One region of the Pantoea sp. ABR1s genome, then DNA from elsewhere that is predicted to be linked to it. Evidence: riboswitches for the same ligand, from Rfam matches in the RefSeq annotation. Region 1 holds a riboswitch; each other region holds the start of a gene.
What was found. A riboswitch is a leader RNA that binds a small molecule or an ion and turns the genes downstream of it on or off. The one in region 1 is predicted to bind thiamine pyrophosphate.

Region 1 (3,252 bases):
GCCAGCCTCATACAGGACAAGGCGGGCTTATCACAGCCCGCCACCTCGTTATGCCTGAAAGCACTTCACAATGCGGGGCTGGTTGAAGCCAGCAAAGTCGGGAAATGGACTTACTATCGCCGCGCCGAACCGCGCATTCGTGAAATAACCGATGCGGTAACCCAATCGCTGCAGGCGCTTTAAAAGCGACGGCGTACAGGGTAATGTAGATGTCAGCGCCATCCTTCTGAGGGTGACTTCACCGAACGCATTAACTCAGGGTCAGAAAATGTTTATGTCAGTTCTGTCTTTCACAACCGTCACCACCACCGCCTCTGGCGGCGGCGTGAGCGACTCTGTGACAGGCACCTGACACAACTGATTCTCACTCCCCGCCGAACCGGACGGGGAGCTGTTCTCCGTTCTTAAAACTGAATGGAGACACGTCATGGTTACATCTGTAAGTGCACTTTTAATTATCGACATGCAGCAGGGCCTTTTTAATGGTCCCGAGGCTCCCTTCGCCGCAAATTCGATCTTGTCGAACATCTCACTTCTGATTACTAAAGCCCGGGCTTCTGCCGTCCCCCTCTTTTTCGCACGACATATCGGCCCGGATGATTCCCCTTTTAACGAGCAAAGCCCGCTGACGCGCCTGATCCCGGAATTGCAGGCTAACCCGCAGAGTGATGTCGTCTTCACCAAAAGATATCCCAGCTGTTTCAGGGATACTGGCCTGCAGCTTCAGCTGAAGCAAAAGGGCATTAAGCAACTGGTGATTGCGGGGATGAAAACGGAGTTCTGCGTTGATACTACCTGTCGGGCAGCCCCGGAGCTGGGTTTTAACGTCGTACTGATTTCCGATGCGCACACCACCGTCGATAATCCCCACCTCTCTGCGGAGAAGATTATTGCGCATCACAACCAGACGCTGGCGGGCCCCTTTGTGACGCTGGCAACCGCAACTGACTGGCATTTCGGTTCTGCCGGTTAAGTCCGATTTTCTGACCCGGTTCCATGCAGTCTGCTTGACGAAGCTGTCTGCTTAACTTACAACTAAACCCGTCAGGGGAGTCTCGCCAGAGAGACTGAGAGGCTAATAGCGCACCGCGCGGCTTAGCGACCCTTAGAACCTGACCCAGTTGATACTGGCGTAGGAAGACGGGTATCTCATCAGATACTTGCCGCAGGGGCGCATTCGCAACGTTCCTGCCTTTTCCCTCTGTATCACGGGTCTTCGTTAACTGATAACGAGGCCAAATTGAAAAATCTCATCCTGAATCTTTCTTTTCCTGTCCGGTGGATACCATGAGCCGCTGGTCGGTGCTCGGCAGCGGCGTTGCCGGGCTTTGTGTCGCCACGCTGCTGCTGGAGCGGGGAGAAACGGTCGAAGTTATTACTCAGCCTGACTGCCGTGCGGCCTCGCACTGGGCGGGCGGCATGCTCGCGCCCTGGTGTGAAGCAGAAAGCGCACCGCCACAGGTGATCGAATGGGGCCAGCACGCGGCCAGCTGGTGGGCGAAACGCGTTGATGGCGTGGAACAGCAGGGCACGCTGGTGGTTGCTCCGCCGCGTGACAGCCGCGAACTGACGCGCTTCGCCAGCATGACGCAGCAGCATCAGTGGGTCTCTCCCGGTGACATTGAACCCGCACTGGAAAACCGCTTTGCCCGCGGCCTGTTTTTCGCCGCAGAGGCGCATCTCGAACCGCGCCGCGCCTTGCAGCAACTGCGCGAAAAACTGCAACAGGCTGGCGTCCTCTTTCACAGCGGTAAACCCGGCGGCAAAATCATCGACTGCCGTGGCATCCACGCCTCCGATCGGCAGCCAGCCCTGCGCGCCGTGCGGGGCGAAATGGTGATCCTGCACACATCCGACGTACAACTCTCCCGTCCTGTCCGGCTGCTGCACCCGCGCTTTCCCTGCTATCTGGTGCCGCGTGCCGGAGGCCACTTCATGCTGGGTGCCACTATGGTGGAAAGCCACGACAGCAGCCCGATCAGCGCCCGGGCGATGATGGAATTGCTCAGCGCCGCTTACAGCCTGCATCCGGCACTGGCCGAAGCGCGGATCGTGGAGAGCGGCACCGGTCTGCGTCCTGCTTACCGGCAGAACCTGCCGGAAGTCCGCTACGAAAATGGGCGTTTCTCACTTAACGGCCTCTACCGCCACGGCTTTTTGCTGGCCCCGATCATGGCTGAAAAACTTATGCTGCAACTGACTCAGGAGATGACTCATGCGCGTTGAACTGAATGGACGCACGATTGAAACCAGCGCAACGACGCTGGCGGAGCTTATGGCGGAGCAGGAGATCGATCCGCGGACCGTCGCCACCGCGCTGAACGGGGAGTTTGTACCGCGTAGCCGCTATGCCGGCCAGCAACTTGAGGCGGGCAACCAGCTCGAAATCCTGTCACCGATGCAGGGAGGTTAACCATGTTCTATCAATTTACTCCGCAATCCCGATTTCTGCTCGGCACGGCCGGTTATCCGTCACCGGACATTCTGCATCAGGCGATCAACGCGTCAGGCGCGGAGATTATTACCGTCAGCCTGCGACGGGAAGGCAGTGAAGGCGGCGCTTTCCGCACGCTGCTGCAACAGCTCAACAAACGTATTCTGCCGAATACGGCAGGCTGCCACACGGTGAAAGAGGCGGTGACGACGGCGCAGATGGCGCGTGAACTGTTCGACACACCGTGGATCAAGCTGGAGGTGATTGGCCATGCCGACACGCTGCAGCCCGATCCTTTTGCGCTGGTTGAAGCCGCGCGGATTCTCTGCGCTGACGGGTTCCAGGTGTTTCCCTACACTACGGAAGATCTGATTGTCGGCGAAAAATTGCTGGAAGCGGGCTGTGAAGTGCTGATGCCCTGGGGCGCGCCGATCGGCTCCGGCCAGGGGCTGCGTAATATCGAGGGACTGCGCGCTATGCGTGCGTGGTTTAAAGATGTGCCGCTGATTATTGATGCGGGCATTGGCGCGCCTGGCCAGGCGGCTCAGGCAATGGAGATGGGTTTCGATGGCGTGCTGCTCAACACGGCGGTGGCAAAAGCGCGCGATCCGGTGCGTATGGCGGGAGCCTTTGCTGCTGCAATCCACGGCGGACACGAGGCGTTTCAGGCGGGATTGATGGAGCAGCGCGACATGGCGTCTGCTTCTACGCCTATTTTTGGTCTGGCACAATTCAGTTAAGGAGCAGCGATGGAGCGTTATCAGCGACAGACGATGTTGCCTGAGATTGGTGAAGCGGGGCAGCAGCGGCTGAGCAGG
Region 2 (3,252 bases), on a different replicon from region 1:
AGCAGCTGACGCCGCAGCCATGGCCACTCCAGCAGACGAAAATGGTGCCAGCCGCGCAGGTCGAGCTGTGCCGCCAGCTGACGCTGTTCCGCCGGAATGCTCTCCAGCGCCTGCAGCATCAGGCGGGTCGCCAGCGGCAGGTTAAAGAAGACGTGCGCCAGCAAAATGCCCGACAGACCGTAGGGAGAGAAGTGGTAATCAATCCCTGCCAGCTGGCACAGCTGCGCCAGCCAGCCGACACGACCATAGACGGTGAGCAGACCAAATACCGCCACCAGCACCGGCAGCACCAGGGTCATGGCGCACAGACGCAGCAGCAGCTGACGGCCAGGGAAACGGCGTCGATAGAGCGCGCGCGCCAGCGGCACCGCTGGCAGCAGCGACAACAGCGCGGAGAGCAGCGCCTGACCAAAAGAGAAGGCGATAACGTGATGCAGGTAATCATCCTGCAGCACGCTGCGCCAGTCATTCTCTGGCGCGGCGCTCCAGAGTGCACCGAAGGCCAGCAGCGCCACGCTGATTAACAGCAGCGTGGCGAGCGAACCGGGGATAAGCCAGCGCGGCATCAGCGGCTGACGGCGCGTTGCCACTGGCTGATCCAGCCTGAACGCTGGCTGGCAACCTCTTCCGGCGAGAACTGCAGAGCGGTGGCGGGCACAGTGAGTGCGCTAAAACCGGCAGGCAGTGGCGTGTCGATTACCGGGTACATCCAGTTACCGGTGGGAATCGTGCGCTGGAAGTCGGGTGACACCATAAACTTCATAAACTGCTGTGCCAGCGCCGGCTGCTTGCTGCTGGCTAACTGCGCGGCAACTTCAACCTGCAGATAGTGGCCCTCTGCAAACGGCGCGGCGGCATAGTTCTCTTTTTTCTCTTCGATGATGTGGTAAGCCGGTGAGGTGGTGTAGCTTAGCACCAGATCGCCTTCGCCCTTGAGGAACAGGCCATAGGCTTCACTCCAGCCTTTGGTCACCGTCACGGTTTTCTGCGCCAGCTTCTGCCACGCCTGCGGTGCCTGATCGCCATAGACTTTCTGCATCCACAACAGCAGGCCTAAGCCGGGGGTGCTGGTACGGGGATCTTCGTAGATCACCCGCCACTTCTCCGGGCTGTCGACCAGCTCTTTCAGGCTTTTTGGCGGATTCTTCAGCCGGGTTTTGTCATAGACAAACGCGAAGTAGCCATAATCAAACGGCACGAAGGTGGTGTTGTGCCAGCCGCCGGGCAGTTTTAATGTCGAGGTATCGACCTGACTTTCGGCAAACAGACCGGTTTTCTGCGCCGCCTGTACCAGATTGTTATCCAGCCCCAGTACCAGATCGGCTTTGCTGCTTTTTCCTTCCATGCGCACGCGGTTCAGCAGCGACACGCCATCTTCCAGCGTGACGAATTTCAGCTCGCAGTTGCACTGCGCCTCGAAGGCTTTTTTAACCGCCGGGCCAGGGCCCCAGTCAGCGGAGAAGGAGTCGTAGGTGTAGACCGTGAGAACCGGCTTAGCCGCCAGAACGGGGGCGGAGAGTAACAGCAGCACCGGCAGAACTTTGTTTAACACTTTGCGCTCCTTCAGGAGAATAGGGGATGAGTCGCAAAGGATCTGAGCACAGAGGCCTCCCAAATCCCTACGTCGGTATTAACCGAATCAGGTTCGACGGGTATCTCTCAGCTGCTTGCTGGTGGCAGGCGGCACCCCGTTGAGAACGTCACATTCTAGTCATTTCAGCGCCGGGGCGAAAGCCTCACAGCGCGGGTGGCGCGAACCAGGCGGATTTAAAATCAAACCAGCCCAGCGTATTCATCCGAACGCCGCGCATGCTGCGCTGACCTTCAAGCAGCAGCCAGTGGTGAAACAGCGGATGCAGACCCGCTTCTTCGACTAACTGTTTACTCCATTCGGCCAGCGGCAGCGTTTTCTCGCGCCAGCGGGCCGCATCGCTGTGCCAGTCGATCGGCAGACAGTGATGCAGCAACGGGATCTCATAAAGCTGCGCAAACAGAGAGTAAGTCAGCGGCAGGGTAAAGTTCACGCTGCCAAGCCAGATATCACTTTCCGCTTCGCCCTGATACCAGCTTTCGTAGCTGATCTCGCGGGTCTCCAGCGTGACGCCATGCTCTGCCAATAGCGGACGCAGCGCGTTAGCGATGCCTTCATGCTCCACGTGCTGGCTGTACCAGGTCAGCGTCAGGTGGGTTAAGCCAGGCGGTTTTTCCACTGGCGTCAGGTCGCGCCGATGATGCCAGCGTGGCAGCAGGCCATACGCCGGAAACCAGTAGCGCTGGTAGCCGACACCGGCGTGATTGAGCAGGGCGATAGGATTAAACAGGTAGCTGACCCAGCGCCGGACCGCCTCGTTGCGTCCCTGTTCTGAACGCTGGTCGAACAGCAGATAGTAGCAGCCCTCTTCAAGGCGGCTCTCCTCCTGAATCTCATCGGCTCCGTCGCCCTGCAGACGGACACCGGCATAGACCAGCTCATCGCTGATGTCGGGCAGTACCCAGATAGAGACATCATCAATCAGCGCGCGAAAACCAAAATAGTCATCAAACGCTTCGATCTTCAGCTGACTCTCCTGATTGCGGATCACCCGGTAAGGACCGGTGCCAACGGGCTGGCGGGCAAAATCGTGCAGCGTCGGCCATTCGCGCGGCAGGATCATCGCACTGACGCTGCCCAGCAGCCAGGGTAATCCCTCGTCGGGCTGGCTTAAGCGGATATCCAGCGTCCAGGGCGCGGGCGAGTCGATCTGCTCAATATGGGAAAAGAGCGGATGGGGGCGCTGACGCTCCAGCGTGGCCAGCACATCCTCCATCTCCAGTTCTCTGCCGTGATGAAAGCGAATCGCCGGACGCAGAAAAAAGCGCCAGTGAAGCGGGGAAGTCTGCTGCCAGTGGTGCGCAATATCGGGCTCGATTTCCCCATTTTCCTCATTTATCCGCGTCAGGCCGTTGAAAATCTGTCGCGCAATATGGGTTTCGGAGCGCCGCAGCGGCGAACCGGGCAGCAGATTGAGCAGCGGACGATAGTAGAGCACCCGCAGGATATGCTTGCCCTGACGGAAACTGCGCCCCAGATGCGCGGCGATCATCTGCCGTACCTGATTTTTATCGCCCACCAGCTGGACCAGCTGATCGATGCGATCCTGCTCCAGCAAATCCTCGGCACGTTGCTGCTGCAGGGCCAGTCCGGTATAGCAGAAGGTAAGCTGTGAACGCTTGCCGCGTCCGGCTTCCGCCTGCCAGATTAGCCAGCCCGCG
Region 3 (3,252 bases), on a different replicon from region 1:
GACATTAAACTTCTGCGACATCAGATAGACGTTAACCCCGACTGCCATCGATCCCAGCAGCACCACCACTTTACTCTCCAGCGGCGGCAGATCGGTCAGCCACGCGATAGCCCATACCGTCATCGGTTGCAGCACCAGCTTCAGCAGGCAGATGGTATAGCTCTCTTTTAAGCCATCCCGCACCCGATAGTGCGCCAGGCTCATGCCCAGCGTCACCAGCGACAAGGGTGCGGCCAGTGAGGCCAGCATCTTTAGCGGTTCAGCGGCCAGCAGCGGCAAGGGACGTTGCAGAAAGCTCCAGGCTGTACCGCTGAGAATACCGATGATCAGCGGATTCTTCAGCACGCCGAGCAGGGTGCGCCAGAGTCCTTCCAGCGAGAAGCTGCCCTGTTTTGCCCACTCGACCGAAACGGTCAGTAAGGTCCAGAGGATCAGGCTGTTAAACACCAGCACCAGCGCCACCGGGGGCAGGGCTTCTGGCCCCAGCAGCACCGTGGCCACCGGGATCCCCAGCATGACGTTATTGGAAAAGATGCCGCCCAGCGCAAAAACCGACGCCGCTACGCCATCCAGATTAAACAGCCTTGTTGCCAGCAGTCGCCCCACGATAAACACCAGCAGGCAACTGCCGAAAAAGGCCAGCAACAGGCGCGCATCCACCGGCGGACTTTGCGAGAAGGTGCTCATCACCCGAAACAGCATGCAGGGCAGGGCAACGTTAAACACAAAGCGGTTCATCCCTTCGCTGATGCTGGCGGGCCATTTCCCGAGGCGCGTCAGGCAGTACCCCAGCAGGATGAGGATAAACAGCGGGGCTGACAGGTAAATTTGATGGCTTAAGCTTTCAAACAGCAGTGGCATAGAGAGAGTCTGGTCAGACGATGATTAGTTACCAGACTAACAAATTGCTAACTAACTGTTAACCTGAACTGTGTCCGGAATGACCGTTGCCGGGACGCTAACCTAACCAGCGGCGCGCCTGCCGATCGCTGATGTCGCGATAATAGACCCGATGAATAATTTCGCCACAGCCTGTGCAACGGGCGGAGATATAGGTGGAGAGGTACTGTCTGCCATTGGGTGCCACGGCACCCCTGCGTTCAATATTAATATCCTGCCATCGATGGCGGTGTGGAATAAGCGCTAAAAATCGCATCATACATCCTGAATAGTATGAAGTTCCGCTTCAGGAGTTTTCTGACTCCATGAAATAAAGTGTTTTTTACGATGATGCTGCGAGCAGGTTAATTATTATGGGGTAACCAGAGTCACTGCGGGAAATATTACCCATCCGGGTAATAAGCGGGGCTACCTATAAAGAGGTATCTCGTTAACCCGCAGCATTAAGCCTTTTTTTGCACCCTCAGGCGTTGATCGGGATCATGTGAATTGTTTCAGCTCTGATTATTTCCCAGGCGGGAGTCGCTTGCTTTCGCTGCGCGGCTTGCCTATGCTGCAAGCCGTAACACGACTCGGGGTGCCGCTTTCCACACGGAAAGGGCTGAGAAAAACCCGCTGACCTGAACTGGATAATGCCAGCGTAGGGAAGTCTGATGCCTGACCGCATTCGCCTTCTTGTTCGCCGGTTGGGAGCTACGATGACACATCAATCTCAACACCTTTCTGCCGCGCACTTCGCGCCCATTCTGCACGCTTTCCGGCGCCAGTCACCGCTGGTGCACTGTATGACCAATGACGTGGTCCAGAACTTCACCGCCAACGTGTTGCTGGCACTCCATGCCTCACCGGCGATGGTGATCGATGCCGCTGAGGCTGCCCAGTTCAGTAGCATGGCCGATGCACTGCTGATTAACGTGGGCACCTTAACCCGCGATCGCCAGCAGGCGATGCAGGCTGCGGTCACCGCGGCTAATCAGGCGGGCACGCCCTGGACACTGGATCCGGTTGCCGTCGGCGCGCTGACGCTGCGCAGTGACTTCTGCCAGCAGTTGTTAAGCCAGCAACCGGCGGTGATTCGGGGGAATGCGTCAGAGATTCTGGCGCTGGCACAACAGGCCAGCGGCGGGCGCGGTGTCGACACGCTGCATCAGGCGGATGCAGCACTCGATGCGGCCCAACAGCTCGCGGAAACCTGGAGCACGCTGGTGGTCGTCACCGGTGAAGTGGACTACGCCACCGATGGTCAGCGACTCCTTGCTGTACACGGTGGAAGCCCCTTAATGACACGGATAGTCGGGACCGGCTGCGCCCTCTCGGCAGTGGTGGCGGGTTTCAGCTCTCTGGCTGGCGATCGGCTGATGAATGTCGCGGCCGCCTGTCAGGTGATGGCGCTGGCGGGTGAAAAGGCGGCGGCGCAGGCTGCCGGACCCGGCAGCTTTGCCACGGCGTTTATTGATGCACTCTGGACGCTGGAGGGTAATCATGAAGCGTATTAACGCTCTGACGATTGCGGGTACCGATCCCAGCGGCGGCGCAGGGATTCAGGCCGATCTCAAAACCTTCTCGGCTCTGGGAGCCTATGGCACCAGCGTCATCACCGCGCTGGTGGCACAGAACACCTGCGGCGTGCATTCGGTTTATCGCATTACGCCTGACTTTGTTGCTGCCCAGCTCGATTCGGTGCTCAGTGATGTGCGCATCGACAGCGCAAAAATTGGCATGCTGTCAGAAACGGCTATCGTGGAGCAGGTTGCGGCCCGGCTGAGCAATGCGGCAATCCCGTTTATCGTGCTGGACACGGTCATGGTTGCGAAAAGTGGTGATGCGCTGCTCTCGCCAGACGCCGTAGCCAGTGTACGAGAGCTGTTATTGCCGCAGGTCTCGCTGATCACGCCTAATCTTCCGGAAGCGGCGGCGTTGCTGGACTGCGCCATTGCGGCAGATGAAGAGGAGATGCGCGAGCAGGGACGGGCATTGCTGGCACTGGGCTGTCAGGCTGTGCTGATGAAGGGCGGTCACCTTGCGGCGGCGGAGAGCCCGGACTGGCTGATCACGCACTCAGCAGAGCAGCGATTCAGTACGCCGCGGGTAAATACCCGTCATACGCACGGCACCGGCTGTACGCTGTCGGCAGCCTTAGCCGCGTTGCGACCACGTCATGCTGACTGGGCAGAGACGATTGGGGAAGCCAAAAACTGGTTACAGCAGGCGCTGCTGCAGGCGGATTCGCTGGAGGTCGGGAAGGGTATCGGACCGGTTCACCATTTTCATCAATGGTGGTAATGACGAAGGCCCGCATCGACCTGGTAATCAGGTGGTGCGGGCGGTTTCAGGTTCAGGGTGCTTCAAACC

Region 2: another riboswitch for thiamine pyrophosphate. It lies ahead of thiB (thiamine ABC transporter substrate binding subunit); the one in region 1 lies ahead of ACXKZD_RS22995 (FAD-dependent oxidoreductase).
Region 3: another riboswitch for thiamine pyrophosphate. It lies ahead of thiM (hydroxyethylthiazole kinase); the one in region 1 lies ahead of ACXKZD_RS22995 (FAD-dependent oxidoreductase).

Annotation. Positions count from the first base shown of each region.
Region 1 is NZ_JBSZSY010000004.1:391,138-394,389, reverse strand. It holds gene ACXKZD_RS23005 (ArsR/SmtB family transcription factor) at 1-183, shown strand, start outside; gene ACXKZD_RS23000 (cysteine hydrolase family protein) at 428-973, shown strand; TPP riboswitch at 1,037-1,156, shown strand; gene ACXKZD_RS22995 (FAD-dependent oxidoreductase) at 1,288-2,226, shown strand; gene thiS (sulfur carrier protein ThiS) at 2,216-2,413, shown strand; gene ACXKZD_RS22985 (thiazole synthase) at 2,416-3,174, shown strand; gene ACXKZD_RS22980 (HesA/MoeB/ThiF family protein) at 3,184-3,252, shown strand, end outside.
Region 2 is NZ_CM173823.1:3,407,438-3,410,689, reverse strand. It holds gene thiP (thiamine/thiamine pyrophosphate ABC transporter permease ThiP) at 1-590, opposite strand, end outside; gene thiB (thiamine ABC transporter substrate binding subunit) at 566-1,552, opposite strand; TPP riboswitch at 1,599-1,701, opposite strand; gene sgrR (HTH-type transcriptional regulator SgrR) at 1,737-3,252, opposite strand, start outside.
Region 3 is NZ_CM173823.1:1,393,974-1,397,225, forward strand. It holds gene ACXKZD_RS06435 (AEC family transporter) at 1-861, opposite strand, end outside; gene ACXKZD_RS06440 (hypothetical protein) at 959-1,156, opposite strand; TPP riboswitch at 1,464-1,564, shown strand; gene thiM (hydroxyethylthiazole kinase) at 1,599-2,396, shown strand; gene thiD (bifunctional hydroxymethylpyrimidine kinase/phosphomethylpyrimidine kinase) at 2,383-3,183, shown strand; gene ACXKZD_RS06455 (GntR family transcriptional regulator) at 3,236-3,252, opposite strand, start outside.